3 regions of the Agromyces litoreus genome follow, and region 1 is predicted to be linked to each of the others. Evidence: predicted binding sites of a transcription regulator. Region 1 holds the regulator's gene; each other region holds the start of a gene.
What was found. The regulator HspR, encoded in region 1, represses chaperone genes until heat shock. The targets are predictions, from matches to a motif close to AAGTTGAGTCNNNNNGACTCAACTT.
Positions count from the first base shown of each region.

Region 2: the regulator HspR is predicted to act here: its motif matches at 2,302-2,326, upstream of ABME01_RS01580 (Hsp20/alpha crystallin family protein).
Region 3: the regulator HspR is predicted to act here: its motif matches at 8,149-8,173, upstream of ABME01_RS09280 (ATP-dependent Clp protease ATP-binding subunit).

Region 1 covers NZ_JBEPKA010000003.1:221,970-231,687, forward strand. The annotation lists gene ABME01_RS04065 (nucleotide exchange factor GrpE) at 1-596, shown strand, start outside; gene ABME01_RS04070 (DnaJ C-terminal domain-containing protein) at 688-1,686, shown strand; gene ABME01_RS04075 (heat shock protein transcriptional repressor HspR) at 1,686-2,108, shown strand; gene ABME01_RS04080 (GNAT family N-acetyltransferase) at 2,146-2,583, opposite strand; gene ABME01_RS04085 (cryptochrome/photolyase family protein) at 2,633-4,123, opposite strand; gene ABME01_RS04090 (arsenate reductase ArsC) at 4,204-4,620, opposite strand; gene ABME01_RS04095 (arsenate reductase/protein-tyrosine-phosphatase family protein) at 4,717-5,616, opposite strand; gene ABME01_RS04100 (FAD-dependent oxidoreductase) at 5,707-7,095, opposite strand; gene ABME01_RS04105 (ArsR/SmtB family transcription factor) at 7,183-7,551, shown strand; gene ABME01_RS04110 (hypothetical protein) at 7,562-8,191, opposite strand; gene ABME01_RS04115 (ion channel protein) at 8,576-9,718, shown strand, end outside.
Region 2 covers NZ_JBEPKA010000002.1:1,525-11,242, forward strand. The annotation lists gene ABME01_RS01565 (hypothetical protein) at 1-24, shown strand, start outside; gene ABME01_RS01570 (amidohydrolase family protein) at 66-1,214, opposite strand; gene ABME01_RS01575 (bifunctional helix-turn-helix transcriptional regulator/GNAT family N-acetyltransferase) at 1,299-2,177, opposite strand; gene ABME01_RS01580 (Hsp20/alpha crystallin family protein) at 2,353-2,781, shown strand; gene ABME01_RS01585 (ROK family transcriptional regulator) at 3,004-4,236, shown strand; gene ABME01_RS01590 (ABC transporter permease) at 4,271-5,152, shown strand; gene ABME01_RS01595 (ABC transporter ATP-binding protein) at 5,149-5,955, shown strand; gene ABME01_RS01600 (aliphatic sulfonate ABC transporter substrate-binding protein) at 6,026-7,045, shown strand; gene ABME01_RS01605 (sulfatase family protein) at 7,053-8,570, shown strand; gene ABME01_RS01610 (sulfatase family protein) at 8,570-9,718, shown strand, end outside.
Region 3 covers NZ_JBEPKA010000010.1:51,101-60,818, forward strand. The annotation lists gene ABME01_RS09250 (DNA-formamidopyrimidine glycosylase family protein) at 35-946, opposite strand; gene ABME01_RS09255 (hypothetical protein) at 1,167-1,895, opposite strand; gene ABME01_RS09260 (DUF4190 domain-containing protein) at 2,110-2,364, shown strand; gene ABME01_RS09265 (class I SAM-dependent methyltransferase) at 2,520-3,230, shown strand; gene ABME01_RS09270 (hypothetical protein) at 3,388-4,353, opposite strand; gene ABME01_RS09275 (VOC family protein) at 4,633-5,265, opposite strand; gene ABME01_RS09280 (ATP-dependent Clp protease ATP-binding subunit) at 5,511-8,132, opposite strand; gene ABME01_RS09285 (N-6 DNA methylase) at 8,368-9,718, shown strand, end outside.

The DNA of each region.
Region 1 (9,718 bases):
GGATCGACCCCGAGACGGGTGAGGTTCGCAAGCCGCAGGCCGACGGGGCGGACGACGAGTCCGCCCCCGAGGCCGAGGCGACGGATGCCGCGGCATCCGAGACGGCGGAGGACGCCGGCCTCGAGGACGACGAGCTGACCGTCGACGACATCCTGAACGCGGCGCAGGCCGAGGTCGAGGACCCGTCGGCCGAGCACCTCGCCGACCTCAAGCGCGTCACGGCGGAGTACGCCAACTACCGCAAGCGCACCGAGGCGAATCGCGAGATCGAGCGCGAGCGCGCGATCGGCGCCGCCGCGGCCGTGCTGCTGCCGGTCCTCGACGACCTCGACCGTGCCGAGAAGCACGGAGACCTCGAGGGCGACAGCCCGTTCGCGACGATCGCGGCGAAGCTCCGGGCCTCGGTCGAGAAGCTCGGCCTCGCCAAGTTCGGCGAGGTCGGCGAGCCGTTCGACCCGCAGCGCCACGAGGCGATCTTCCAGCAGCACTCCGACGACGTCGAGGTCGACACCGTGGCCGACGTCGTCGAGACGGGCTACCTGCTCGGCGGCACGCTGCTGCGCGCCGCGAAGGTCGTCGTCAAGACCCCGGCCTAGCCGGATCCGGCCGGCTCGCGACATCCGCCCCACGGGGATGCCGCGGGCCGGCCGCCCACCAACCAGTACATTCAGCAGGGAGGAGGCGCCGATGGCCAGCCAGGATTGGTTCGACAAGGACTTCTACGCGATCCTCGGCGTCTCGAAGGACGCCAGCGACGCCGACATCAAGAAGGCGTACCGAAAGCTCGCCCGCAAATACCACCCCGACCAGAACCCCGGGGATGCCGCGGCCGAGGCGAAGTTCAAGGAGATCAGCGAGGCGAACTCCGTGCTCTCCGACCCGGAGGAGCGCAAGGAGTACGACGCCGTCCGGGCCATGGGCTCCGGGGCGCGCTTCACCGCTCCCGGCGGCGCGGGTGCCGGCGGCTTCGAGGACGTCTTCGGCGGCATGTTCGGCCAGCAGGGCGGCGGCCCCCGCTACACCTACCGGCAGGGGGGCCAGGGCGGCGACTACGACGACCTGCTCGGCGGGCTCTTCGGCGGCGGTCGATTCGGCCAGCCGACCGGCGGCTACCGCGGCTTCGGCGGGCCGACGAAGGGCCGTGACGTCACGGCGTCGACCACGCTCGACTTCATCACGGCGACCAAGGGCGACCGGATCACCCTGCAGACCGCCGAGGGCCGCGAGATCACGGTCAACGTGCCGGCCGGCGTCGCCGACGGCCAGAAGATCCGCCTGCGCGGAAAGGGCCACCCGTCGCCCGACGGCGGCGAGGCCGGCGACATTGTGCTGACCGTCAAGGTCCGCAAGCATCCCGTGTTCGAGCGCGACGGGCTGAACCTGCGCGTGAACGTGCCCGTGACCTTCGCGGAGGCCGCGCTCGGCGCGACCATCCAGGTGCCCACGCTCGGCGGCGACCCTGTGAAGCTGCGCGTCGCACCCGGCACCCCGAGCGGCCGCGTGCTGCGGGTGAAGGGGCGCGGCGTCGAGACGAAGAAGGGTACGGGCGACCTGCTCGCGGTCGTGCAGGTCGCGGTGCCCGCGCACCTCTCGAAGGACGCGGAGGAGCGGCTGCGCGAGTTCGCGGCCGAGCTTCCCGACGAGAACCCCCGAGACGACCTCCTGGCGAAGGCCCGGAGCAGCTGATGCAGGTCGACGGCGAGAGCCCGCTGTTCGTGATCTCGGTGGCCGCCGAGCTCGCGGGCATGCATCCGCAGACGCTCCGCCAGTACGACCGCCTGGGACTCGTGTCCCCGAAGCGCACCGCCGGCAAGTCGCGCCGGTACTCGATGCGCGACGTCGCGCAGCTCCGCGAGATCCAGCAGCTCTCGAGCGAGGGCGTGAGCCTGGAGGGCATCCGCCGCGTGCTCGGCCTCGAGAACGAGGTCGACGAACTGCGCCAGCGCGTCCGCGAGCTCGAGCGCGCGCTCGCCGACGAGATGCTGAACCGGCCCGGTCGTCGGGTGTTCGCCGCGGGCGCGGCGGGCGAGGTCGTCTCGCTCAAGGCGGGCACGCGCGTGCGGCGTGAGAACGCGATCGTGGTCTGGCGGCCGCTCGACCGGGACTGACGCCCGTCGAGCGGGTCATCCGTGGCCCGCGGGGCGCCTACGGGTGTCGCAGGAGATGATGCGTCTCCGTCGTGCCCACTTCCGCGAAGCCCTCGCGCTCGTAGAGGCGCTTCGCGCCGTCATTGACCCGGTGGACCTGCAGCAGCGTGGCGCCCCGGTCCCCTGCGGCCCGATCGACCACCCACCGCAACGCGGCCGCCCCGATCCCCTCGCCCTGACGAGCGGGCGTGACCTCGATCAGCTCGAGCCAGGTGTCCGCATCGCGTCGACCGAGGTAGACCGCCCCGACGGCGGCACCCTCCGCCTCGACGACGAACACCTCGTGGTCCTCGATGAGCGGTCGGAAGAACTCCCGCTGCTGCGCGTCGATCCACGGGCCGTAGGCCGCTTCCACGAGGTCCCGGTGGGCATCCTCGTGGAGCTGGAAGAGCCAGGTCGCATCGGTCGTGGTCGCTGCTCGGACTGAGATCGTCATCCACGTAGTCTGCCCGGTCCGATCGGGCGCCTCGGACGCGCGCGACGCGCTAGGACGGCGCCGGCCCGAACCCCTCGCTGTCGGCGTCGCGCGCCCGCTCCTGCGCGGCGACCGCGTCGCGGTCGGAGAGCCGCCGGAGTCCGGCGAGCGGCTGCGCCATCCGATGGTTGCCGCGGAGGTGCGGTTCGGCCCGGTCGAGGAAGGCCCAGTACCCGGCGGTGACCGGGCACGACTCCGGTCCGACCCGCACGCGTGGATCGAACGGGCAGCCGCCGCAGTAGTCGGTCATCCGGTTCAGGTACGCCCCGCCCGCGGCGTACGGCTTCGTGGCCACGAGGCCGCCGTCGGCGTGCTGCGACATCCCGACGACGTTGGCGGGCATGACCCACGGCGTGCCGTCGACGAACGCCCCGGCGAACCACTCGGTCAGCTCGGCCGGGTCGACCGCGCGCTGCAGGGCCCAGTTCCCGAGCACCATGAGCCGCTGGATGTGGTGCGCCCAGCCCCGCTCGCGCACGTCGTCGAGCGTGTGTCGCACGCAGGCGGCGTCGACGCCCGTCGTGTCGAGCGTCGCGAACGGCCGGGGAACCGGCCGGGTCGCCTCGAGCCGGTTGTGCGAGGCCGTGTAGTCGGGTCCGAGGTGCCAGTACAGGTGCCACATCCAGTCGCGCCAGCCGACGACCTGTCGGACGAACCCCTCGACGCTCGCCAGCGGCGCGTCGCCGGCGTCGTATTCGGCGGCCACGCGCTCGGCGAGCCCGAGCGGGTCGAGCAGGCCGAGGTTCAGCGGCACGCTGAGCAGCGAGTGCGCCATCGGCCAGTCGTGCGCGAGCACCGCGTCCTCGTAGGGGCCGAAGTCGCCGAGCCGGGTCTCGATGAAGTCGGCGACCGCGCGCTCGGCCTCCGCCTCCGTCACGGCGAACCGACGCGGACCGTCCTCGCCGATCAGCTGCACGACCCCCTCGTCCTGCCAGCGGTCCAGGTCGCGACGCACCTCGCGGTCGATGTCGTCCTCCTCGGGCCACCACGGGTCCGGCAGGCCGAGGGTGACCGCCCCTTTCGGCGGTGGCTGCCGGTTCTCCCGGTCGTGGTTGAACCGGCCGCCTTCGGGCTCGTCGCCGCGCATCAGGATGCCGGTGCGCTCGCGGACCCGGCGGTAGAAGTCCTCCATCCGCGGCCGTCGGTCGCCGCGCTCGGCCATCCACGCCGCGAAGTCCTCCTCCGAGGTGACGAACCCGCGGCTGGGCAGCATCGGGATGCCGCGTCGACCGACGGCCGCGCGAGCGGCCCACGAGACGGGTGCGATGACCTCGAGGTCGTCGCGTCCGTCGACCACGTCGCCGAACCGCTCGACCCGGTGGAACTCGCCGCGATCGCCGAGCGCCGCCGCCCGATGGCGAAGGGCGGAGAGGATCAGGTGCGCCTTCTGCCGGTGCATCGGCCGCCGCCCGAACGCGGCGCGCGCCTCGACCAGCAGCATCGGCCCGCCGTCGTCGAACTGCGAGCCGAGTTGCTCGGCGAAGATCCAGCGAACCCGCACGTGATCCCTCCCGCCCGCGCGTGTGCGAGCAGGCTACCCGAGGGCTGCGTGCAGCCCCCGGTCCGGCCCCCGCCGACCGGTCAGGCGGTCGCGTCCTCGGGAATGAGCTCGCCGAGCAGCTCCTCGACGCGGCGCCGGATCTCGTCGCGGATGGGGCGGACGGCCTCGATGCCCTGGCCCGCCGGGTCGTCGAGCTCCCAGTCCTCGTAGCGCTTGCCGGGGAAGATCGGGCAGGCGTCGCCGCAGCCCATCGTGATCACCACGTCGGACTCGCGCACGGCCTCGGTCGTGAGCACCTTGGGCGTGTTGCCCGCGATGTCGACGCCCTCCTCGGCCATGGCCTGCACGGCCACGGGGTTGATCTCGTCCTTCGGGGCCGAGCCGGCCGACAGGACCTCGACCCGGTCGCCGCCGAGTTCGCGGAGCCAGCCGGCGGCCATCTGCGAGCGTCCCGCGTTGTGGACGCAGACGAACAGGACGGTGGGCGTGTCGGACATGGTGACCTCGTTTCCGGTGGCGTGCCCGTCGGGGCGCTCTCATCCAAGCATAGATCGCGGTCTATGCGATGTCGAACGGATGGGCGGTCCCGCCCGTCAGGCGAGCGTCGGGAGCAGCTCGCGCACGCGCCGGTCGATGTCGTCCCGGATCGCCCGCACCTGTTCGATGGGGCGGCCGACGGGGTCGTCGAGGTCCCAGTCGAGGTACCGTCGCCCCGGGTGCACCGGGCAGGCGTCGCCGCAGCCCATCGTGACCACCACGTCGGCGGCCCGCACGACCTCGTCGGTCAGCGGCTTCGGGAACTCTCCGCCCACCGGCACCCCGATCTCATCGAGCGCCGCGACGATCGCGGGGTTCACCTCCGAGGCCGGTTCGGATCCCGCCGTCCGCACTCGAACGCGCTCGCCGGCGAGCTGTCGGAGGATCGCGGACGCCATCTGCGAGCGACCGGCGTTCTGGACGCACACGAACAGCACCTCCGGTGGCGTGCCGTCGCCCCCGGAGCGCTGGGCGGCGAGGGCGGCCAGGCGCTCCGCCGCGAAGCCGGCCGCCCGCGAGGCGACGCGCGCCGATGTCCCCGCGTGGGCGGCGACGAGCTCGAGGCTCTCGCGGACGTAGCGTTCGACCGTCTCGCGACCGAACGTGCCGGCGAATCGCCCCGCGAGGTCGTCGACGATGCGCTCGATCAGGTCCTCGTCCGGAGCGGTCGCGGGGACCTGCGCTCCGAGCAGGCCGCGCACCCGCTCGAGGGCACCCGGCGTCACCGAGTACCAGGCCCGACGGCCCTCGGGGATCCGCTCGAGCACGCCGTCGTCGAGCAGCAGCTTCGCGTGGTGCGACACGGTCGGCTGTCGCAGGCCGAGCTCCTCGGCGAGCGCGGTCACCGTCGCACGGCGATCGGGGCTCGCGAGGATGAGGGCGAGCATGCGCGCTCGCGTCGGCTCGGCGATGAGCGAGAGGCCGCCCGTCGCGGCATCCGCTCCGCCCGTGTCCATAGACGCGAGTCTATGCGACGACCGTCGCGCCCTCATCGCACGGCGGATCGGCCGGCTCGGTCGGCCGGGCCGTCATGGGTCAGCGGCTCGTCATCCGCAGCACCCGGCGGCGGTCGCGATGCCGGTCGCGGCCGGAGCGAGTGCCGTGCCGCCGCATCCCGCATCCGCGGCCTCCGCCTCGTCGGCGGCGAGTCCGGTCGAGCACACGCCGGTCGCCGGAAGCTCCAGTCGCACGTCCGTCGCCGCGGCGACGTCGCCGGCCAGCCAGGCCGCGATCGATCGCACCTGCTCGTACCCCGTCGCGAGCAGGAACGTCGGCGCCCGGCCGTAGCTCTTCATGCCCGCGATGAAGAACCCGTCCTCCGGCTGGCGGAGCTCGGCGAAGCCGTGGGCCTCGACCGTGCCGCAGGTGTGCACGTTGGGATCGATCAGCGGCGCGAGCCGCCGCGGAGCCTCGACCACGTCGTCGAGCTCGAGCCGGATCTCCCGGAGCATCTCGAGCTCCGGCCGGAAGCCCGTCGCGTTGACGAGGACGTCGGCCTCGTGCTCCACGACGTCGCCCGCCCGAGCCCCGACGACGCGGACGGCGCCGTTCCCCGCGCGGCCGAGCCGGACGATCTCGAAGCGGTCGAGGACCTGGATCCGGCCAGCGGCGACGAGGTCGTCGACGCGGCGTCCGATCGTCGCCCGAGCGGTGAGGCCGTCGTCCTCCGACGTCGTCACCCGGACCGCCGTCGCATTGCGGATCGCCCACGTGATCCGGGTGTCCGGCTCCTCCCGGGCGAGCGCGGCGAGGTGCAGCAGCGTGTTGGCCGCGGAATGCCCGGCGCCGACGACGAGCACTCGCCGCCCCGCGAAGCGATCCCGGTCGCGGCCGCGCACGTCGGGCAGCGCGTGGGTCACGTCGGCCGCGACCTCGTCGAACCCCAGCGGGTCGAGTCCGCTCGAGCCGAGGCGGTTGGGGGTCCGCCAGGTCCCGGAGGCGTCGATGACGGCGCGGGCGGGCAGGTCCTCGAGCCCGTCGGCGGTGCGGACGCGGAGTAGGAACGGGGTCGCGCTGCGCGCGGCGGTGCGCGTGCGGTCCTTGCCCTGGCGCGTGACGGCGATCACCTCGGCCCCGGTCCGGATGCGCGAGGCGAGCGGTTCGATCGCGGCGAGCGGCGCGACGTAGCGCTCGACGAGTTCGGCGCCGGTCGGCAGCCGGTCCTCGTCGGGGTGCGTCCATCCGCCGCCCTCGAGCAGTCGTCGCGCAGCCGGGTCGACGAGCAGGCGCCATGGCGAGAACAGCCGGATGTGTCCCCAGTCGCGCACGCTCGACGCGACGTCGTCGCCGGCCTCGAGCACGGTGACGTCGATGCCGCGCTCGAGCAGGTGCGCCGCAGCGGCGAGGCCGACCGGCCCCGCGCCGATGATCGCGACGGGAAGGGGCGGCAGCGTGCGCTCCAGGTCGGCCGAAGGGGTGGGCTGGACGAGGGTCATGGTGGGCGTCTCCGATATATCGATGATCTTCGATGCACAGCTTCGCCCCTATATCGAAGTTTGTCAATATATGGCTAGGATGGAGGCATGACCACGACGCTCGACCTCGCACCCACGACCGGCGCGGTGTGCTGCAGCCCGCTCGTCGCCGAGGCGATGGACGTCGATCGCGCCGACGAGCTCGCGAGCCGCTTCAAGGCCCTCGCCGACCCGACGCGGCTGCGCCTGCTCTCGATCGTGGCCGCCGCCGACGGGCAGGGCGCGTGCGTCTGCGACCTCAACGAGCCGGTCGGACTCAGCCAGCCGACCGTCTCGCACCACCTGAAGATCCTCGTCAACGCGGGCCTGCTCACCCGCAGCAAGCGCGGCACCTGGGCGTACTACGCCCTCGTGCCGGGCTCGCTCGACGACCTCGCCGCGCTCCTCGCCGACGTCCCCGTCGACGCGTCGCGCTGAACGCCCCGACCTACCGCCCCCACGCCGAGGCCGGCGCCGCGACCACCGGGACCGGTGCCGTCGACCACCACGAGCCGTTCCCGTAGTGGCTCGAGGCCCAGGGCGACGCCCAGATGGCCCGGGCCGTGACGGCGGCCGAGCGGCCGTCCTCGAGGCCCGCCACGATGGCGGCGTAGAACGAGCGCTTCTTGAGGTTGGACGCCGCGTACTCGGCCGCGGTCACCAGGGTGTCGTAGCTGCCGAGACCGCTGCCGCCGCCCGAACCGTACCCGTTGTTCAGCGGGTTGTTGCGGTTCCACCAGTTGTCCGGTCCGTTCTCCTCGCGCATCCACTCGACCATGAGGCGCTCGTTCTCCTCGGTCAGCGGCCACCCGCCGAAGACCAGCACCAGGCGGGCCCAGTCGTAGTTCGTACCCGACTCGACGAGGGTCTGCGCCCCGGTCGTCGAGGCGTACGACTCGCGCGACACGCTCGCCGCCGCGACCTCGCCGTCGACGACCATGCCCTGCACGGCGCCGCGCAGCGGCGACAGCGTGGCCGCCATCGCGACGGGCGGCAGCTCGGTCGGGCGCGGCAGCGGCGCCAGGGCGATCGTCGCGAGCAGTCCCGCGATCGCGGCCGTCGCGCCGAGCGCGGCCACGAGCCGGTGCCGGATGCCGCGTGCCCCCGGCCGGGCGACCCGGACCCCCTCGGTCGGGGATCGGCGCGATCGTCCGGGCGCGGCGTGCGCGGCGTGCGCGCCGTGGGTGCCCGCCGGAGCGCGATCGGCCCGCCGGCCGGACGCGGGCGCCGACGAACGACGCCGCGCAGTCGATCCGATCGCCGCGCGACGCTCCCCCGGTGAACCCGCCATCCCTCGCATTCGGGGGCCGAGAGTAGCAAGGCGGCGCCGCCGACGCATCCCCTTGCGCGCCTGCGCGGCGTGGAGCAGGTGCGCGTCGCGGAGCGTGCCCCTAGTGTGGGCGGGGAGCCGCCGGGACGCCGGTCCGGGCGGCGCGCAGTGGGGCGACGCGTGGGGGCGGCGATGACGGATCCGCACGAGGGCGAACTGCCGGCGCCGACGCCGGGGCAACTGGCCCTGCTCGCCATCCCGGCCGCGATCGTGGGCATCCTCTCGGCGCTCATCCTCCACGGCCTCAACCTGGTCGCCGAGCTCGTCGGCGACTTCGCGTGGACGACGCTGCCCGGAATGCTCGGGGTCGACCCGACCGGGTGGTGGATCCTCGCCGTCCTCACGGTCACGGGTCTCGCCGTGGGAATCGGCCTCCAGGTGCTCCCCGGGCACGGCGGACCGGACACGGCGACGACGGAGCTCGTGAGCGAACCGCTGCGCCTCGGGGTGCTCCCGGGGCTCGCCGTCGTCACGGCGATCAGCCTCGCCGGCGGCGTCAGCCTCGGGCCCGAGAACCCGATCATCGCGATCAACGTCGCCCTCGCGGTCGCCGTCCTCGGGCGCTTCCTCCCGCGGATCGGCCCGAAGCTGGCGATGCTCATGGCCGGCGCCGGCACGATCGGAGCACTGTTCGGCACGCCGGTCGCCGCCGCGCTGCTGTTCACCGGCGTGCTCGCCGCGGTCCGCGGCGGCGGTGCGCTCTGGGACAAGCTGTTCACCCCGCTCGTGTCGGCCTCCGTCGCCGCGGTCACCATGCACCTGCTCGGCGCGCCGCCCCTGCAGTTCCAGATCCCGCTCGAGGCGCTCGAGCCGATCGACCTGCTGTGGGGCGCGCTCATCGCGGTCGCCGCCACGCTGGTCGGCCTGGGCGCGACCTTCCTGTTCCCCCTGGTGCACCGCGCCTTCCACGCCCTGCGGCAGCCGATCCTCATCGCCACCGCCGGTGGCGTCGTCCTCGGGCTGCTCGGCATGCTCGGCGGTCCGATCACGCTCTTCAAGGGCCTCGAGCAGATGGGTGAGCTGCTCGAGAACCCCGACGACTACGACGCCGGGCAGCTCGCCGTCATCGTCGGGATCAAGCTCGCCGCACTGCTCGTCTCGGCGAGCGCCGCCTTCCGCGGCGGCCGCGTCTTCCCGTCCGCCTTCATCGGCGTCGCGTTCGGCATGCTCGCCCATGCGCTCGTCCCCGACGTGCCCCTCGCGCTCGCCGTGTCGTGCGCGCTGCTCGGCATCCTGCTGGTGGTGACCCGTGACGGATGGCTCGCGCTCTTCCTC
Region 2 (9,718 bases), on a different contig from region 1:
GGCGACATGGGCGGCGGTCAGTAGTCCGACGGCTCCGCCGGTCCTCCGAGCTCGAGCCGATCGGATCATCCCGTGACGAACGTCCGGCCGTAGAGCGCCTCGGCGTTCCGCCACGCCACGCCCTCGGCGACGCGCACCGCCTCGGCCTCGGGCCAGCCGTGCTCGTCGACGTAGCCCGCGAGCACGCGAGCCGCGGCATCCCGCCAGAGCCGCGCGCCGAGCAGCACGCGCTCCGGCACGCCCCACGCGTCGGTCGAGAACAGCACGCGCGAGAACGGCGCCAGGTCGAACGCCTCGCGCACGACGGTGTCGGCGTTCGCGCCGAGGAACCCGACCGCGAGCCCGACGTCGAGGACGACGTGCGGGAACACGTGCGCCATCCAGCTCGCCTCGCGCACGTACGGGTGGCAGTGCAGGAACGCGATGCGCCCGCCGGTGCCGGCCGTCGCGGCCACGAGCGCCTGCATCCGGGCGGGATTCGCCTGCTCGAGCACGAGGTCGGCGTCGCCGAACCCGGCGTGCACCTGCAGCACGCGGCCGTGCTCGAGCGTCCACCAGATGAGGTGGCGGATGATCGTGGGCTCGGCGAGGCGGGGCGCGTCGTCTCGGGTGCGCGCATGCCAGGCGGTCGCCGCCGCGAGCACGTCCGCGGCGCTCGGTCGCTCGGGGTCGAGGTCGAGACCGCACCGGTGCGCGGCGATCGTCTTGAATCCGACCGCGGCCTCCGCCGCGCGCTCGAGCGCGGGCGTCAGCCGCGCGACGAAGTCCGCGCCCGACGAGCTCTCGGCCATGACGCCCTCGGCGAGGCGCTCGAGCCGGGCGATGCGGAACGTCGGGGCGGCGGCGAGCCGCGCCATCCGCTCGTCGGGCATGAGCCGGTCGGGGCGGAAGCCGTCGTCGACGAGGTACGCGGCGATGCCCGAGGCGCCCAGCAGCCGACGGGCGACCTCGTCGGCGCCGAGCTCGCGGCGGCGCGCGAGGTAGTCGTCGGCCGGCGCGAACGGGTCGAGCCCCAGCAGGGGAGCGCAGTGCCGGCGGAGCGCGAACCCCTGCTGGCTGTCGAACGCGTCGGCCGGGCTCGGCTGCGCGGCCTGGCTCAGCGCGCCGACGAGCTCGGCGTCGGTCGGATCGGCGAGGAGGCCGTGCACGTGGTGGTCGACGAGCGGCATCGCCCTGATCGCCGCCGCGAGTCGCCCGTGCGCGTCGCCGGCCATGCCGCGATCCTCTCGCGAACGGCCGCGGACCGCGAGCGAGGCGCCCGCGCCGGACCTCGCGCCCTCGCTCGCGCTCGCGACGCCTCAGCCGAGCCGCTTCTCGAACCAGAAGTCGGCGTACGGCTCGCCGTTGAAGTCGGCGATCTCGTCGTACCCGTGCGCGCGGTACATCGCGATCGCCTCGGTGAGCGACCGGTTCGTGTCGAGCCGCACGACGCGCGCGCCGAGCCGCCGCGCGGCGGCCTCGACCTCGCGGAGCAGCCGGCCGCCGAGCCCGAGCCCGCGCACCTCGCGCGAGACCCACATGCGCTTGATCTCCGCGGGCGCCGCAGGGTGCAGCTTGAGCCCGACGCAGCCGACCGGCTCGCCGTGCAGGAACGCGACGAGGAATATGCCGCGCGGCTCGGTGAACCCGTCGTCGGGCGTCTGCCGGGTCACGGCGGGGTCGAACCCGAGGTCGAACCGTTCGGCGAGCTCGGCGTAGTACGCGGCGACGCTGGCGCGGGCGGCGGGCTCGGCCGGGCCGACGACGCGCACCTCGATCGCCGAGGCGGTCATGAGTCGGCGCACCTCGTCCATCGCCTCGAGCAGGCGCGTGCGCTGCCGGTCGGTGAGGGGGTCGAGGATGCCGCCGACGAGCGCGTCGGAGAGCCGGTCGAGCTCGCCGCGCTCGGCGCGGCCGCGGTCGGTGAGGCGCACGACGCGCACGCGCGAGTCGTCGAGCGAGGGCTCGACGCGCACGAGCCCGTCGGCCTCGAGCGCGCGCAGCTGCCGGCTGAGGTACCCCGAGTCGAGGTCGAGGCGGTCGCGCAGGTCGCGCAGTTCGGCTCCGTCGTCGCCGATCTCCCACAGGAGTCGCGACTGCCCGAGCGGTCGCCCGCGGGCGAGGTAGCCGTCGTCGAGCGCGCCGATGCGCTCGGTGACCGTGCGGTTGAAGCTGCGCACCCTGGCGATGGCGTCCATATCTCTGACTCTAGTCAGAGAGTGCCTGGACGGGCGCTTCGCCCTCGGCGAACAGCCCGCCAACGTGCCGATCCGAGGCCGTTCGACGCTGGCACTCTCGTGTCGAGAGTGCTAACCTGAACTCAACGTGAGTCAAGGTGACTCAACTCTGGAACTCCATCGAGAGGAGACGCTCATGGCCATGACCTGGGATCCGTTCCGCGACCTCGACCGCCTCGCGGCCAGCCTCGTCGACACGCGACAGGGCCCGCGGATGATGCCGATCGACCTGCACCGCGACGGCGACCACTACGTCCTGTCCGCCGACCTGCCCGGGGTCGACCCCGGCTCGATCGACATCGACGTCGACGGCCAGCTGCTCACCATCCGCGCCGAGCGCACGCTGCGCAACGACGACGTGCAGTGGCTCGCGCACGAGCGGCCGAGCGGCTCGTTCCTGCGCCAGCTCACCGTCGGCGACGGCATCGACACCGCCGGCATCAGCGCGCACTACGACAACGGCGTGCTCAGCGTGATCATCCCCGTCTCCGAGCGCGCCAAGCCGCGCAAGGTCGAGGTGCGCTCGAGCGCCGAGGAGCCGAAGGAAGTCGCGAGCGGCAGCTGATCCGGCGCCGCCGCCCGGCCGACCCGGTCGCGCGCGGCGGACCGAGACCCATCAGAAGCGGGGCGGATGCGAGGCATCCGCCCCGCTTCGTGCGTTCCGGGACGCGGGTCGCCCCGTTGCCGGGCGGAGCGCGCCATCCGTTCTGCCCGGGATCTGGTCGATCCGAGAAGTTTTTCTGTCGGGGTGTTGACGGAAAAATTCGAGGTTGCGAACCTTGCTGGCATGTCGACGACGACCGGAGTCCACGCCCTCGTGAGGAGGACCCACGAGGAGCGCGTGCTCGCCGCCCTCCGCACCCACGGCGCGATGAGCCGCGGCGAGCTCGCCAAGCGGATCGGGCTCAGCCGGACCACGCTCTCCGAGATCACCGCGAGCCTGCTGCAGCGGGGCGCGATCATCGTCGCCGACACGGATGCCGCGACCCGCGCCGGCAGTGGACGCCCCGCCGAGCGGCTCGCGCTCGACCCCGGGTCCGGGCAGTTCCTCGGCGTCGACTTCGGCCACCGCCGCGTGCACGTCGCCGTCGCGGACGCCGCGCACGAGGTCATCGCCCAGGGCGTCGAGCGCTACGACGACGACACCGCCTGGGCCGACCGGCTCGACCTCGCGTTCGAGCTCATCGACCGCGTCGGCCGCGACGCCGGGGTGCACTTCGGCGCCCTGCAGTCGATCGGCATCGGCGTGCCCGGTCCCTACAACGGCGCCCGCCCCGGCATCCCCGCGGTCGGCTGGAAGAAGCAGCTCGCGCCCGACGGCGTCGACGCGGCCTTCGCCGAGCGGTTCGGCGCCCCGGTCGTCGTCGACAACAACACCCGGCTCGCTGCGCTCGCCGAGGCGATCAACCGGCCGGACGCGGTGGACAACCTCATCTACGTCCGGCTCTCCGACGGCGTCGGCGGCGGACTCGTCGTCAACGGACGGCTCGTCACCGGGTCGCGCGGGTTCGCGGGCGAGCTCGGGCACGTGACCGCCGACGCCGCGGGCGCCCCGTGCCGCTGCGGCAAGCGCGGATGCCTCGAGACCATCGCCTCGGTCCCCGCCATCCTCCGCGCCTGCCGCGCCGCGGGCGCCGACGTCGACACCCTCGCCGACCTGGCCGGGGCGGTGGCGAAGGGCGACCCCGCCGTCGACGCCGTGCTGCGCGAGGTCGGCACGACGGTCGGTCGGGTGCTCGGCGCCGCGGCCATGACGCTGAACCCCCGCGAGGTCGTCATCGGCGGCGAGATCGTGCGCATCGCGCCCGTGCTCGTCGAGCAGGCCGCCGCCACCCTGCGCTACGAGCTCTACTCGATCCCCTCCGACCAGCCGCACATCCTGCGCCCGGCGCAGCTGCGCGACAGCGACGGCGCGCTCGGCGCCATCGCCGCGATCTTCCACCAGTCCCCACTCCTCGCCGGATACCCCGACCCCGCGGCATCCGCCGAACTCGCACCGCAGCAAAGGAGCGCACTGTGAACGCCTCATCCCGCCTCGGCGCCGGGGGTCGGCCATGACCCAGGTGCACCCACGGAACGCGCCGTCCCGCGCGGACATCCAGCCCTTCACGATGACCTCGACCGCCGTCCACGAGAACCTGCCCGCCGACGGGCCGCGTCCGGCCGGGCGGCGCACGCGCCGCAAGCTCGGCACCCGCGCCAAGCTCCTCCTCCTCAACGCCGTCTCGATCATCGGCGGCATCGCGATCTGGTGGCTGCTCGCGCTGAACGGCTTCCAGCTGCCGACGCCGCCCGAGGTCGTGCAGAAGGCGGTCCAGCTCTGGAACGCCGGCATCCTCCAGGAGGACATCCTCGCGAGCCTCGGCCGCGTGCTCGCCGGCTTCCTGCTCGGCTCGGCCGCGGCCATCCCCGTCGGATTCCTCATGGGCTGGTACACGGTCGCCCGAGGGCTCTTCGAACCGTGGATCCAGTTCTTCCGCACCATCCCGCCGCTCGCGCTGCTGCCGCTCGTGCTCGTGCTGCTCGGCATCGGCGAGATCCCGAAGGTCGTCGTGATCTTCCTCGCGGCCTTCCTCGCCTGCGTCATCTCGACGTACCAGGGCGTGGTGAGCGTCGACCGCACGCTGATCAACGCGGCTCGCGTGCTCGGTGCGAAGGACGGCACGATCTTCGCCCGCGTGGTGGTCCCCGCGTCGACCCCGTTCATCCTCGTCGGGATGCGCGTCGGCCTCGGCTCCGCGTGGGCCACGCTCGTCGCCGCCGAGCTGCTGGCCGCGCAGGCCGGCCTCGGGCGACGGATGCAGGAGGCGCAGATCTACTACGACCTGGCGACCATCTTCGTGGGCATCGTCCTGATCGGCATCCTCGGCCTGGTCATGGACCGCCTGCTCCTCTTCGCCGAGACCAAGCTGACCGGATGGCAGGAACGACGATGACCACCACGACCACCGACGCCAAGATCTCCGTCCGCGACGTCACCAAGACCTTCCCGCTGAAGGGCGAGGAGTTCACCGCCCTCGACCGCGTCTCGATCGACATCGCCGACAACGAGTTCGTCACCGTCGTCGGACCCTCGGGCTGCGGCAAGTCGACCCTCATGAACGTGCTCGCCGGCCTCGAGACGCCCACCTCGGGCGAGGCGCTGGTCGACGGACGCGCGGTCTCCGGGCCCGGCCCCGAGCGCGGCGTCATCTTCCAGCAGTACGCCCTGTTCCCGTGGCTCTCGGTCCGCAGGAACGTGGAGTTCGGGCTCAAGGTGAACGGCGTGCCGAAGGCGCAGCGCCGCGAGCGTGCCGACCACTTCATCGAGATGGTCGGGCTGCAGCAGTTCGCCGACGCCCTCCCGAAGATGCTCTCCGGCGGCATGAAGCAGCGGTGCGCCATCGCCCGCGCCTACGCCGTCGACCCCTCGATCCTGCTGATGGACGAACCGTTCGGCGCCCTCGACGCCCTCACGCGCGTGAAGCTGCAGGAGCAGCTGCTCGACACGTGGAGCCGCGAGAAGCGGACGGTCATGTTCATCACGCACGACGTCGACGAGGCCGTGTTCCTCGCCAACCGGGTGGTCGTCATGGCCGCCCGGCCCGGCCGGATCTACGAGGTCATCGACGTCGACCTGCCGTACCCCCGTACGGAGGACGTGCGCCTGAGCCCCGAGTTCGGGGAACTGCGCAACCGCGTCTGGCACGCGGTGTACCACCAGGAGCCCGGCGTCGTCGCCGGGGGCGCGTCGCACTGACGCGGCGCCGTTCCGTCCATCACCCACCCAGCACCGAAATCACCGAACCCCGATGAAGGGAAGCACAGCCATGCGATTCTCCAGGAAGCTCCTCGGCGCGGCCGCCGTCGGCGCCGCCGTCGCCCTCCTCGCCACCGGATGCGCCGCCGACTCCGGCGGTGGCGCCTCGGCCGCCGCGGACAGCGAGTACGACGACGTCCTGAAGGTGAACTTCGGGTACATCCCCGACTTCAACGGCACGAGCCTGCTGGCCGTCGCCGCCGACCAGGGCTACTGGGCGAAGTACGGCCTCGAGGTCGAGACGCCGTCGTTCACCAACGGCCCGCTGCAGATCCAGGCGCTCGGCACGGGCGACCTCGACTTCGGCTACATCGGGCCGGGCGCCTTCTGGCTGCCGGCGACCGGCGAGGCGAAGATCGTCGCGATGAACACCCTCGGCCAGTCCGACCGCGTCGTCGGCCAGCCGGGCATCGAGTCGATGGAGGACCTGCGCGGCAAGACCGTCGCCGTTCCCGAGGGCACCTCGGGCGACATGATCCTCACGCTCGCGCTCGACGAGGCGGGCATGACCAAGGACGACGTCGAGCTGGTGCCGATGGAGCCGTCGGCGATCGTCTCGGCGCTGGCCTCGGGCCAGGTCGACGGCGCCGGGTTCTGGTACCCCGCCCTCGCGACCGTCAAGGAGCAGGTGCCCGACCTCGTCGAGATCGCCCAGAACTCCGACTTCGAGGACACGGTCGCGTTCCCGACCGCCTTCGTCGCCGGCAACGACGTCGTCGAGAACGAGCCCGAGAAGGTCGAGCGCGTGCTGAAGGCGCTGCGCGACGCCATCACGTTCCGCTACGAGAACCCCGACGAGGCCATCGCCCTCACCGCCGCGTACAACGCGCTCGACGAGGACGCCGTGGCCGCGGACGCCGCGAACAACAAGGTGCTCTCGCTCGACGAGCTCGACACCCTCACCGAGGACGGCACGGTCGACTCGTGGCTGACCGGCATGGTCGACTACTTCGTCGGCTCCGGGAAGCTCGACAGCGCGGTCGACACCTCGTTCTACACCGGCGACCTGTTCGTGCAGGCAGGCGAGTAGTCCAGCCATGAAGCCGAGCAACATCCTCTTCCTCATGACCGACCAGCACCGGGCGGACACGCTCGGGGCGTACGGCAACGCGACGGCCGCGACGCCGGTGCTCGACGAGCTGGCCCGCACGGGCACGCGGTTCGACCGCTGGTACACGCCGACCGCGATCTGCACGCCGGCTCGCGCGAGCCTGCTGACCGGCCAGGCCCCCTTCCGCCACCGCGTGCTCGCCAACCACGAGCGCAACGTGGGCTACCTCGAGGACCTCGCCGAGGGCACCTTCACCTTCGTGGAGGCGCTGCGCGAGAAGGGCTACAACACGGGGCTCGTGGGCAAGTGGCACGCCGGGACGGAGAGGGACGCCGCGGACTTCGGGTTCGACGGCCCCGACCTGCCCGGCTGGCACAACCCGGTCGAGAACGAGGACTACCTCGGCTTCCTGGCGGAGCGCGGCCTGCCGCCGTACGCGATCAGCGACCGCATCCGCGGCACCCTGCCGAACGGTGGGCCGGGCAACCTGCTGGCTGCCCGGCTCCACCAGCCGGTGGAGGCGACCTTCGAGTACTACCTGGCGACGCGCACCATCGAACTGCTCGAGCGCTACGCCGCCGACGCCGACCGCGACGACCGTCCGTTCTTCCTCGAGCTCAACTTCTTCGGACCGCACCTGCCGTACATCGTCCCCGACGAGTACTTCGACCGGTTCGACCCGGCCGAGGTCGAGCTGCCCCGCTCGATCGCCGAGACCTTCGAGGGAAAGCCCCCCGTGCAGCGCAACTACAGCGCGCACTGGACGTTCGACACCATGCCGATCGAGGTGACGCGCAAGCTCATCGCGGTCTACTGGGGCTACGTCGCCCTCATCGACGAGCAGATCGGCCGCGTCATGGAGGCGGTCGAGCGCCTCGGCCTCGTGGACGACACCGCCGTGTTCTTCACCTGCGACCACGGCGAGTTCACCGGGTCGCACCGCCTGCACGACAAGGGGCCGGCGATGTACGAGGACATCTACCGCACCCCGGGCATCCTCCGGATCCCCGGCGGCCCCGCCGGTCAGGTCCGCACCGAGTTCGTCAGCCTGCTCGACTGCACGGCGACGATCCTCGAGCTCGCCGGCATCGACCCGGCGCCGGCCGTCGACTCCCGCAGCCTGGTGCCGCTCGCCGCGGGCGAGCACCCCGAATGGGCCGACGACATCGTGTGCGAGTTCCACGGCCACCACTTCCCGTACCCGCAGCGGATGCTCCGCAACGACCGGTACAAGCTCGTCGTGAACCCCGACTCGGTCAACGAGCTGTACGACCTCGAACGCGACCCCGACGAACTGCGGAACGTCTACGAGCACCCCGAGATGAGCCCGGTCCGGAACACGATGATGCAGCGCCTCTACGGGCTGCTCCGCGACCGCGGCGACAACTTCTACCACTGGATGACGACGATGTACGACGTCGGCGAGGTCGACTACGACCCGACGCAGAGCGGGCTCGACGAGACGACGTACCAGGCGGTCGAGCCCGAGCGGAGGACCGCCTGATGTCCGGGCGCCGTCCGAACGTGGTCATGATCCTGACCGACGACCACGGGTCGCAGGCGATCGGCGCCTACGGGTCGGTGCTGAACGCGACGCCGCGCATCGACGAGATCGCGGAGCACGGATGGCGCTTCGACAACTGCTTCGCCACGAACGCGCTCTGCTCGCCGAGCCGCGCCTCGATCCTCACCGGCACCTACAGCCACGTCAACGGCGTCTCGACGCTCGTGACGCCCATCGACGCGAGCCAGCCGACCTTCGTCTCGCAGCTGAGGGCCGCGGGCTACCGCACGGCGATGGTCGGCAAGTGGCACATGGGCGAGCACGAGGGGTCGACGCCGCAGGGCTTCGACTACTGGGACATCCTCGTGGGCCACGACGGCCAGGGGGAGTACTGGGACCCGCTGTTCCGCTCGGCCGAGGGGGAGCGCATCGTCGAGGGCTACGCGACCGACCGCATCACCGACCTCGCGCTCGACTGGCTCGACTCGCTCGAGGGCGACGACCCGTGGTGCGTGCTGATCTACCACAAGGCCCCCCACCGGCCGTGGGAGCCGAAGCCCGAGGACGCCGAGCGCTTCCGCGACCGCGTCCCCGTGCCCTCGACGTTCTGGGACGACTACGACACCCGTTCGTCGTCGACGCGGCGCGCGCTCGTGCGCCTCGCGGAGAACCTGAACGAGGAGGACCTCAAGGTCGCGCCGCCCGAGGGGCTGTCGTACGAGGAGCTCGCGCTCTGGAAGTACCAGCGGTTCATGGAGGACTACCTCGCCTGCGTCGCCTCGGTCGACGACAACGTGGGCCGGGTCATCGACCGCCTGCGCGAGCGCGGCGAGTTCGACGACACCCTGCTCATGTACGCGAGCGACCAGGGCTTCTTCCTCGGCGAGCACGGCTGGTTCGACAAGCGGTTCATGTACGAGGAGTCGCTGCGGATGCCGATGCTGCTGAGCTACCCGCGCGTGCTCGAGGCCGGTCGGGTGTTCGACGGCATCGTCACGAACGTCGACTTCGCGCAGACGCTGCTGGATGCCGCGGGCGCGCCGTCGCACGAGCGCATGCAGGGCCGCAGCTTCTGGCCCGACCTCGTCGGCGAGCCGGCGGCGCCGCCCGCCGATGGCATGTACTACCGGTACTGGGAGCACGACGAC
Region 3 (9,718 bases), on a different contig from region 1:
GGCGGTCCCTCGACGCCGCGCTCCGATCGCGCGGTCAGGCCTCCTTGATCGGGAGCACCTCGCCGCCGGTCTGGCAGGTGGGGCAGTACTGCGCGGTCGTGCTCGCGAAGGAGAAGTCGAGGACGGTGTCGCCGCATCGCGGGCACGCCTCGCCGGCTCGTCCGTGCACCCGCATCGCCGCGACCTTCGCGGCCTTGAGCTCGTCGATCGGGATGCCGCGACGCGCGTCGATCGCGTCGCGGATGACGCCGAGCGTCGCCTCGTACAGTCGCTCGAGGTCGTCGTCGCCGAGCCCGGCGCCGTGCACGACCGGCGAGACCTTCGCCGCGTGCAGGATCTCGTCGGAGTACGCGTTGCCGATGCCGGCGAACGACTCCTGGTCCTGCAGGATCGCCTTGACCTGCTTGCGGCGGCCGCGCACCACGCCCTCGAAGTCGGCGCGGGCGAAGCCCGGGTCGGCCGGATCGCTCGCGAGCTTCGCGATCGCGGGCACCTCGTCGGCCTCGTCGACGACCCAGCAGGCGAGCGAGACCCAGCCGCCCGCGTCGGTCAGCTCGAGCGCCGGGCCCGCATCGAACTCGAGCACCGCGAGCGCGGGCGGCGGCGGCTCGGCCTCCGCCTCGGCGCCCGCCTCCGCCTCCGCCTCGGCCGTCGTGGCGCGGGTCGCGCCATCCGCGTCACCACCGCTCGCCTCGGCGTCGCGCCAGCGCGCCCAGCCGTGACGGCCGAGCGACACGACGAGGTGCTCGGAGCCGTCGAACTCGACGTCGACGAGCTTGCCGTGCCGCGCGACGCCGGTGACGCGTTCGCCGACGAGCGTGCTGAGCGGGCGCGTTCGGGTCTTGGTCACGCGGAACTCGAGCACGTCGACCTCCGCGATCGCGCGCCCCGTGAGCCGCGCGTCGAGGTCCTCGACGAGGGCCTGCACCTCCGGCGATTCCGGCATGCGGCCAGCCTCGCACAGACCGGGCGTCGCCGGCCCGATCCGGTGGACGGCCTGCGCCCTCCTCCGCCGCCCTGCGTCCGTGCGGACGAGATGCGTCGCCCGGCGGCGATCACGGCCGACGCATTCCGTCCGATGCGCCGCGCGTGGGGCCGGCGGGGGCCGGCGTGCCCGGGCATGCGAACGGCCCGGCGACGCACGTCGCCGGGCCGTTCGAGCGAGGTCAGTGCGTGTTGACCCAGTTGGTGAGCGTCGAGAGGCTGATGCCCGAGCGCGAGTCCTTTTTGCTCAGGCGCAGGGCCTTCGCGATCTGGGTCGCCGAGCAGCCCGCGGTGTCCACGACGGTGTAGCCCGACGACGTCCCGGCGCCGTCGACGAAGCGGCCGCTCGAGTTCGCGTAGTACTTGCCGGCGGCCGGGCGCGAGACGCTGTCGGGCAGGCTCGTCGACGCGCACGCGTCGGCGCTGTCGGCGACGCCGTCACGGTCGGCATCGGAGGTCGTGGCGCTGCCACCGGAGCCGCCGGAGCCGGTGCAGGTGAACGACCAGGTCAGGTCGCTCGGCACGGTGCCCGAGGTGTCGAGCGACCAGCCGAGGCCGTAGGTGGTCGAGTACGGCGCGGTGAACGTCATCCCCGTCGTCGCCGAGGCCTCCTCGAAGAAGATGGACGTGCCCGCCGAACCGCTGAGGATGATGAGGTCGCCCGAGCGCGCCGGCGAGACGGTGACGCCGATCTTGTCGCCCGCCGCGAGCGAGATGGTCTTGCTCACGGTCTTCGCGGTGACCTTGGTGCCGTCGAGGGAGGCGCAGCCGGATGCTGCGACGGTCGTCGTCCCCCCGCCCCGGACGGGCTTGGCCGCGGATGCCGGGGCCACCGCCGTCGTCAGGGCCAGCGTCAGGCCCGCGGAGGCGGCCAGCGCAGCCAGGGCTGCGGATCGTGCACGTGCTCGCATGGAGTGCTCCTCACTACTCGGTCGCGATGTCTTCCATGACACCGTGCCCGGAATGCGGGCGCGATACACGCCCTTGCCTACCAGACGGGGGTACGTTACGCCATCGAATACAGATCCGACGAATCCTCGGATCCGTGGGCTCGAGCCGCCTGCGCTCGCACGACAGGCCGTTGGGCCCGTGCCGTCGACCGGGCTTCGACGCTAGCCTCGCGCCATGACCGCTCCCGCAACGCCGCAGACCGACCGCTGGAACGTCTGGGCGATCGTCGCCTTCGTCACCGTCTGGTTCACCGTCATCCTCGGCCTGATCTTCGGCTACATCGCGCTCGCGCAGATCAAGAAGACCGGCGAGCAGGGCCGGGGGCTCGCCCTCGCCGCCGTCATCCTGGGCTGGATCGGCGTGGCGATCGGCGGCCTCATCATGGCGCTGCTGCTGATCTTCGGCGGCCTCGCGATCTCCAACAGCTGACCTCGGCGGCAGCGCCGGCGCGAGGTTGCCGCGCCCGCGTTCGTGCCTCGGTCCGATCGCGTTCCCGGCCCTCGCCGTCGCGATCGCCGATGCGCTACGCGGACCCCGGCGAAGCGGCCCCGGACCTACGCTGGTGGGGACCGAGGGGATGCCGCATGACCGGACGGGACGACCGGGATCACGCGCCGGAGCACGCGCATTCCCACTCGCATTCCCACTCGCACGCGCACGCGCACAGCGAATCGGACGCCGCCGAGATGTTCGAGCCGTCCGCGTGGGACGAGGCGTACTCGGGCGAGGAGTCCCGGTGGAGCGGGAACGCGAACGCGCAGCTCGTCGCCGAGGCATCCGCCCTCGAGCCGGGCACGGCACTCGACGTCGGCTGCGGCGAGGGCGGCGACGTGATCTGGCTGGCGCAGCGCGGATGGCGCGTCACGGGCGCCGACTTCTCCGCCAACGGCCTCGCCCGCGCCGCCGCGCACGCCGAGGCGGCGGGCGTCGCCGACCGCACCGACTGGTGGCAGGTGGACGCCCGCACCTTCGCCGACGGCGGCCGGTTCTTCGACCTCGTGACCACGCACTTCCTGCATCCGCCGGACCATGGCATGGTCGACGTTGTGGGCCGCCTCGCCGGCGCCGTCGCCCCGGGCGGGCACCTGCTCATCGTCGGTCACGCGCCCTCCGCCGCGTTTACTCGGCTCTCCGAGAGCCACCGCGACGCGATGTTCCTCGCCGCCGACCTGCTGCCCGGCCTGCCGCCCGGCTTCGAGGTGATCGTCGTCGAGCAGCGCCCCCGCACGATGGTCCGCGACGGCGAGCCGATGGAGGTGCACGACTCCACGCTGCTGGCGCGTCGCGCGCGCTGAGCGCCGCGCTGCTCGATACCGCGACGTTCCTTCGCGCGCGCGGATGCCATCTCCGCGCCGATGCGCCGGTACTTCGGTACTTCGGTACTTCGGTACTTCGGTACTTCGGTACTTCGGTACTTCGGCCGCATCACGCACGCCGGCGCGGCGCGGCGCGCTACGGGTGCACCCAGTCCGGCGAGGTCGGTTCGTACTGCAGCGTGTCGCGGTCGATGGGCGGGCAGTTCATCAGCTTCGCGCCCGTGACCGGATCCACCGAGATGAGCGTGCAGCCCTCGGGGATCGGTATCTCCCGCGAGAGCACCCCCGGTGCAGCGGGGGGCCGCGCCGCGGCCGCTTCGGCTGCCTTCCTCGCCGCCTCCTCGGCCGCCTTCTCGGCCGCGACCGCCTCCGCGTGCGACGCCTCGGCTCCGGATGCCGCGAGCAGCCAGCGCGGAAGCGCGGCGAGACCGGCATCCTCGTCCGCCTCGCCGAGCACCGCCGCGCGTGCCGAACGGAGCTCCGAGAGGGCATCGGATGACGCCTTCGTCGCGGCCGCGAGAACGCGCTCGGTCCGCGCATCGACGTCGGCCACCACGGCCGCGGCGGCGCGCGTCGCCGAGTCGCACGCCGCGTGCCGCTCGATCGCGGTGAGGCGCATCCGCGACGAGTCCGCGACGGCCGACGCGCGGAGTTCGCCGAGCAGGTGGAGCTCGTCGACGAGCTCGGGCAGCGTGGGCCCGGGAGCGTCCGAGTACTGCACCATCTCGACGATCTCGACGACCGACTGCGCGGGCTCCGCTGCCGATCCCGCTCGCACGATGGCGGCCGTCCCCATCGTGACCGTCGACGCCGCGAACCGACCGGGCTCGGCGACCGCGGGCTGCAGCGAGCTCGCGCCGTCGCGGGCGCATCGGTCGGCATCGACGGCCATCACGCGATCGGTCTCGACTCGAGCGTTCGCGGCATCGATCTCGACCAGGAGCCGCTCGCGCTCGATGCCGACCTCGGCCCGAGCCTCGGCCTCGAGGCCGGCGGCCCGCACGCCGATCGCGCCCGCGGCGGACACGACGGAAACCGCCAGCAGGGCCGCGATGGCGAGCGGCCGGCGCCACAGCCAGGATCGGGCGGCGTCGAGGCGCATGCAGGGCTCCATCCGCGGCATATCGGGGGTCGCCGCTCCCCCACCGTAGTGACGCGGATCGCCCGGCGGGATCACGGAACGGAATCGATTCTCCGGACTGCTCCACGGCTCCGCCGCAGTGCGTCCGGCGGCGCAGGGGACCGGCCGCGCGCTGCTCGGCGACCACCCGCCGCCGCTCAGGCCGTCAGGCGGTCAGGCGGTCACGCGGTCAGGCGATCAGGCGATCAGGCGATCAAGCGGTCAAGCGGTCGCGCGGTCAGGCGGTCACGCGATCCGCGGTCAGGCCGACGCGGTCTCCCATTCGAAGCCGTCCGGATCGACGAACGAGCCGGCGTCGCCGGCGACCCGGATCCGGTGCGACCCGGTGCCGTCGGCGGAGACCCCGGCCGACTTCGCCAGCGCACGCCGCTTGTACAGGCCGAGTCCGATCGGGCTGCCCGGGATCTCGAAGTCGACATAGCCCCCGACGCTCTTGCCCACCGTCAGGCCGCGCTCGACGTAGAACCGCTTGCTGGCCGAGACGTCGTCGACCCCGAGCAGGAGCACGAGGTGGTCGAACGCGCGGCTCGCGGGCGCCGAGTCCTTCTTGTTCGACGTGGCGAGGTTCCAGATCGCGCCATCCGGCGCCTGGACGGTCCCGCCGAAACCCCAGAGTGACTTCGTGAGCGGCTTCAGGATGTCGGCGCCAGCGGCGACCGCCGCGTCGAAGAGCGCGGTGACATTGCCGGGCTGCGGTGCGACGAGCGACAGGGTGTACCCGCGGAATCCGTCGCTCGAGGCATCCGTGCCTGCGGTGCGCACCCGCCCGTCGAGGTCGAACGCCTCACGGATGAACCGCGCGGCACCTTCGGGGTCGGCGCCCTCGAGCGTGATCGCGTCGATGGTGGTGATGGTCTTCGTCTCGGTGTCCATGCCGTCGACGCTACGCACGGCGGCCGTCGGCGGCTTCTCGATTCCTGACCGATGCGCGCCGGCCCGGCACCCACATGGGATGCCGGGTCCGCGCGCGGCCGATCGGACGCGTTTCGTCGCCGCGATCGGATGCCGCACGACCAGTTCCGTCCGAACAGCGGCCCGCCCGCGTGTGACGACGGTTGTCGCGGGTGTCGGCGACGCCGCACCCGCAACAACCGTCCAGACGGGAGCCGGTCGCCGGCTCAGGCCGCGGGGGCCAGATCGACCGTCGCGTTCGGCACGGATGCCACGACGAACTCGCCGTCGGCGGCATCCACCCGCACCGCCTCGCCGTCGCCGAGGGCGCCGGTGACGAAGAGGTCGGCGATGCGGTCGTCGATCTCGCGCTGGATCAGGCGACGCAGCGGGCGAGCACCGTACTCGGGCTCGTAGCCGCGCTCCGCGAGGAGCGCCACCGCGGCATCCGTCACCTCGAAGCCGATCTCGCGCGGAGCCAGCCGCGACGACGTCGCACCCAGCATCAGGCGCACGATCTCAGCGATCTCCGCCGACGAGAGCTTCTGGAACAGCACGATCTCGTCGATGCGGTTCAGGAACTCGGGCCGCATGGCCTCGCGCACCTTGCCCATCACGCGCTGGCGCACGTCATCCATCGACGAGAAGCCGTTGGCCGCAGCATCCGCCGACGCCACGAAGCCGAGCGCACCCGACCGCGACGCGAGGAACTCCGAACCGAGGTTCGAGGTCATGATGACCACCGTGTTGCGGAAGTCGACCGTGCGACCCTGGCCGTCGGTCAGGCGTCCGTCGTCGAGCACCTGCAGCAGCAGGTTGAACACGTCGGGGTGCGCCTTCTCGATCTCGTCGAACAGCACGATCGAGTACGGGTTGCGCCGTACGCGCTCCGTGAGCTGCCCGGCCTCGTCGTAGCCGACATAGCCGGGAGGGGCGCCGACCAGCCGCGACACCGTGTGCCGCTCGCCGAACTCGCTCATGTCGAAGCGGATGATCGCGCCCTCGTCGTCGAACAGCGACGACGCCAGCGCACGCGCCAGCTCGGTCTTGCCGACGCCGGTCGGCCCGAGGAACAGGAACGAGCCCACCGGCCGCTTCGCGTCGCCCATGCCGGTGCGGTTGCGCCGCACCGAGCGGGCGACAGCGGTGACCGCGTCGTCCTGCCCGATGACCCGGGCGTGCAGCTCGCCCTCGAGGTTCGCGAGGCGCTCGCGCTCGCCCTCGGTGACCCGATTGACCGGGATGCCGGTGGCGCGCGAGATCACGGCGGCGATCTGCGCCTCGTCGATGACGGTCGAGGTCGCGGCCGCGCCATCCGCCGAAGACGCAGCGGATGCCACGGCACGACCCTGCGCGGCCGCCTTCTCCGTCGCCTCGTCGAGCCGCTCCTGCACCTTCTCGATCTCGTCGCGGATGCGCGACGCCTCCTCGTAGTGCTCGGCGCGGACGGCCGCGTTCTTGTCGGCCTCCAGGTCGGCGAGGCGGGCGATGAGCCCCGAGACATCCACCTTCACGCCCAGCTTCAGGCGCAGGCGCGCACCGGCCTGGTCGATGAGGTCGATGGCCTTGTCGGGCAGCACGCGGTCGGTGAGGTACCGCGCGGAGAGCTCGACGGCGGCGCGCAGCGCGTCGTCGGTGTAGGTGACGCCGTGGTGCTCCTCGTACGCGGGGCGGAGGCCCTGCATGATGAGCACGGCGTCCTCGATCGAGGGCTCGCCGACCTTCACCGGCTGGAACCGGCGCTCGAGCGCGGGGTCCTTCTCGATGGTGCGGTACTCCTTGAGCGTGGTCGCGCCCACGAGGTGCAGCTCGCCGCGGGCGAGGCGTGGCTTCAGGATGTTGCCCGCGTCCATGCCCTCACCGGCGCCGCCGGCGCCGACGACCGAGTGCACCTCGTCGACGAAGACGATGAGCTCGCCCTTGTGCTCGGCGATCTCCTCCATCGTCTTGGTGAGGCGCTCCTCGAAGTCGCCGCGGTAGCGGGTGCCGGCGAGCATGGCGGGCAGGTCGAGCGCGACGACGCGCTTGCCGAGCAGCGCCTCGGGCACGTTCTCCTCGACGATCGCGCGGGCGAGGCCCTCGACGATCGCGGTCTTGCCGACGCCGGCCTCGCCGATCAGCACGGGGTTGTTCTTCGTGCGGCGGCTGAGGATCTCGATGGTCTGCTCGATCTCGTCGGTGCGCCCGATCACGGGGTCGAGCTCGCCGTTCGCGGCGCGCTCGGTGAGGTCGAGGCCGAACTTGTCGAGCATGGGCGTGGCGGATGCCGCGGCATCCGACTGCTCGCGCATGCCGCCCATCTCGGGGCCGGCTGTCGGGTCGGATGCCACGTGCTCCCCCAGCCCGGCCGCGAGCGCCTCGGCGGTCACGCCGGCGCGCGCGAGCACCTGCCCGGCGGGGGCGTCCTGCCCGAGCACGAGCGCGAAGAAGAGGTGCTCGGGGTCGATGTACGTCGACCCGCTCGAGCGTGCGACCTGGTACGCGTGGAACAGCGCGCGGCTGGCCGACGGGGTGATGGTCGCCGCGTTCGCGTCGGCGGTGACGGATGCCGCGGGCAGCCGCGCCTCGGTCGCCGTGATGATGCGCTCCGGCGACGCGCCGACGCGGGTGATCGCCTGCGCGACGGACTCGTCCTCGACGATGACGCGCAGGATGTGCAGCGCGTCGAGCTCGGTCTGTCCGCGCTCGAGCGCGAAGCGTCCGGCACGCTGCAGGATGCTCTGGGTGCGCGAGGTCAGGAACCGGCTGAGGTCGATCGACCGCGCCTGCCTGGCCTGCTCACCCGCGAGGTAGCGGCTCAGGAACTCGTCGAACGAGCTCGAGCCGGCCTCGTTGAAGTCGTCTGGCACCTAGGTCCTCCTGGGGAACTTGAGTTGGGTACGCTCAAGTTCAACGCATGCGAACAGCACCTATTCCCGTGCCATCACGACGATGTGGCTCGGCCATCGGTTGTCGACCGGCTCGTTTGCATCGGTGACCCTCAGGGCGGGCTCAACTACAGATTCAAACGAATACTGCTGAGCTATGCGACGCAGAACCGGCCCGCCGTCGTGGCGCGTCGGTCGTCACTGGCACACTGGACTCGTGCCTCCCAATCTGACCGTTGCGACCGACACGACCGAGGCACGCAAAGCGCGCGGTGCGTTCTTCACGCCCTCATCCGTCGCCCAGTTCATCGTCGACTGGGCGGTCCGAGGCGACGATGACGCGGTGCTTGAGCCCTCCTGTGGCGAAGCCGCTTTCCTCGAACACGCAGTCCGCCGCCTCGCTTCGCTGGCTGCGCAGGGTTCCACCAATGACCTTCGCCCGCCGAAGGTCGACGGCGTTGAGATACACGCCGAAAGCGCTCGCAAGGCCGAACGCGTGGTTCGCGAGAATGGGGGCGATCCATCGATCACTGTCGCAGACTTCTTCACATTGCCGCCTGAACCGCGCTACTCAGCCGTCGTGGGAAATCCGCCATACATCCGCTACCAAGACTTCAGCGGACTCGCACGCTTGCGTTCGCAGGAGGCTGCGCTCCGCGCAGGCGTCCCAATGAGCGGATTGGCGAGCAGTTGGGCTGCCTTCACCATTCATTCAGCGCTATTCCTCAAGCGAGGTGGCCGCTTGGGACTGGTCGTCCCTGCCGAGCTTCTGAGTGTCAACTATGCGGCCGAAGTGAGAAGATTCCTCTTCGACCGTTTCGAGACGGTGACGCTTGTCATGTTCACCGAACGAGTGTTTCTGGATGCTCAAGAAGAAGTCGTGCTCGTGCTCGCAGAAGGATACGAAGACGGCCCGACTGATCACGCGGTGATTCATCAAGTCCACAACGCCGCGGACTTGAGTAACCTCGCCACGGCTACAAAATGGTCACCGAAACGTGCAGAGGACAAGTGGACGCCGTCCCTGCTCTTGCCCGACGCACTCTCGGTATACGACGCCCTTCTCAGCGATCACCGTTTCAACCAGCTTCAAGAGTGGGGCGACACGACCCTCGGAATGGTAACTGGAGCAAACCGATTCTTCGCCATGTCCCCCAGCCGCGCGAAAGAACTTGGGCTTACGCATCGAGAACTCATCAGGCTAAGCCCACCAGGCTCATCACACCTTCGCGGACTGTCTCTCTCTGATCATGCGCTTCGAGAGCTCGGGAATAGCGGCCTAGCCACTAGACTCTTCCGCCCCACGGGAGACGTAAGCAAGGCCGCGCAACATTACATCGAACTCGGCGAGGCGACTGGCGTGCATGAAGCCTATAAGTGTCGAGTTCGCTCACCATGGTGGCGCGTGCCTCTTGTGCGACCCGCGCACCTTATCCTGACCTACATGAATGCAGATACGCCTCGTATCACTACCAATAGCGCCAATGCGCATCACTTGAATAGCGTTCACGGCGTGTATCTCCGGCCCGGACTGGTCGATCTTGGACAGAGGTTGCTCCCGATCGCAT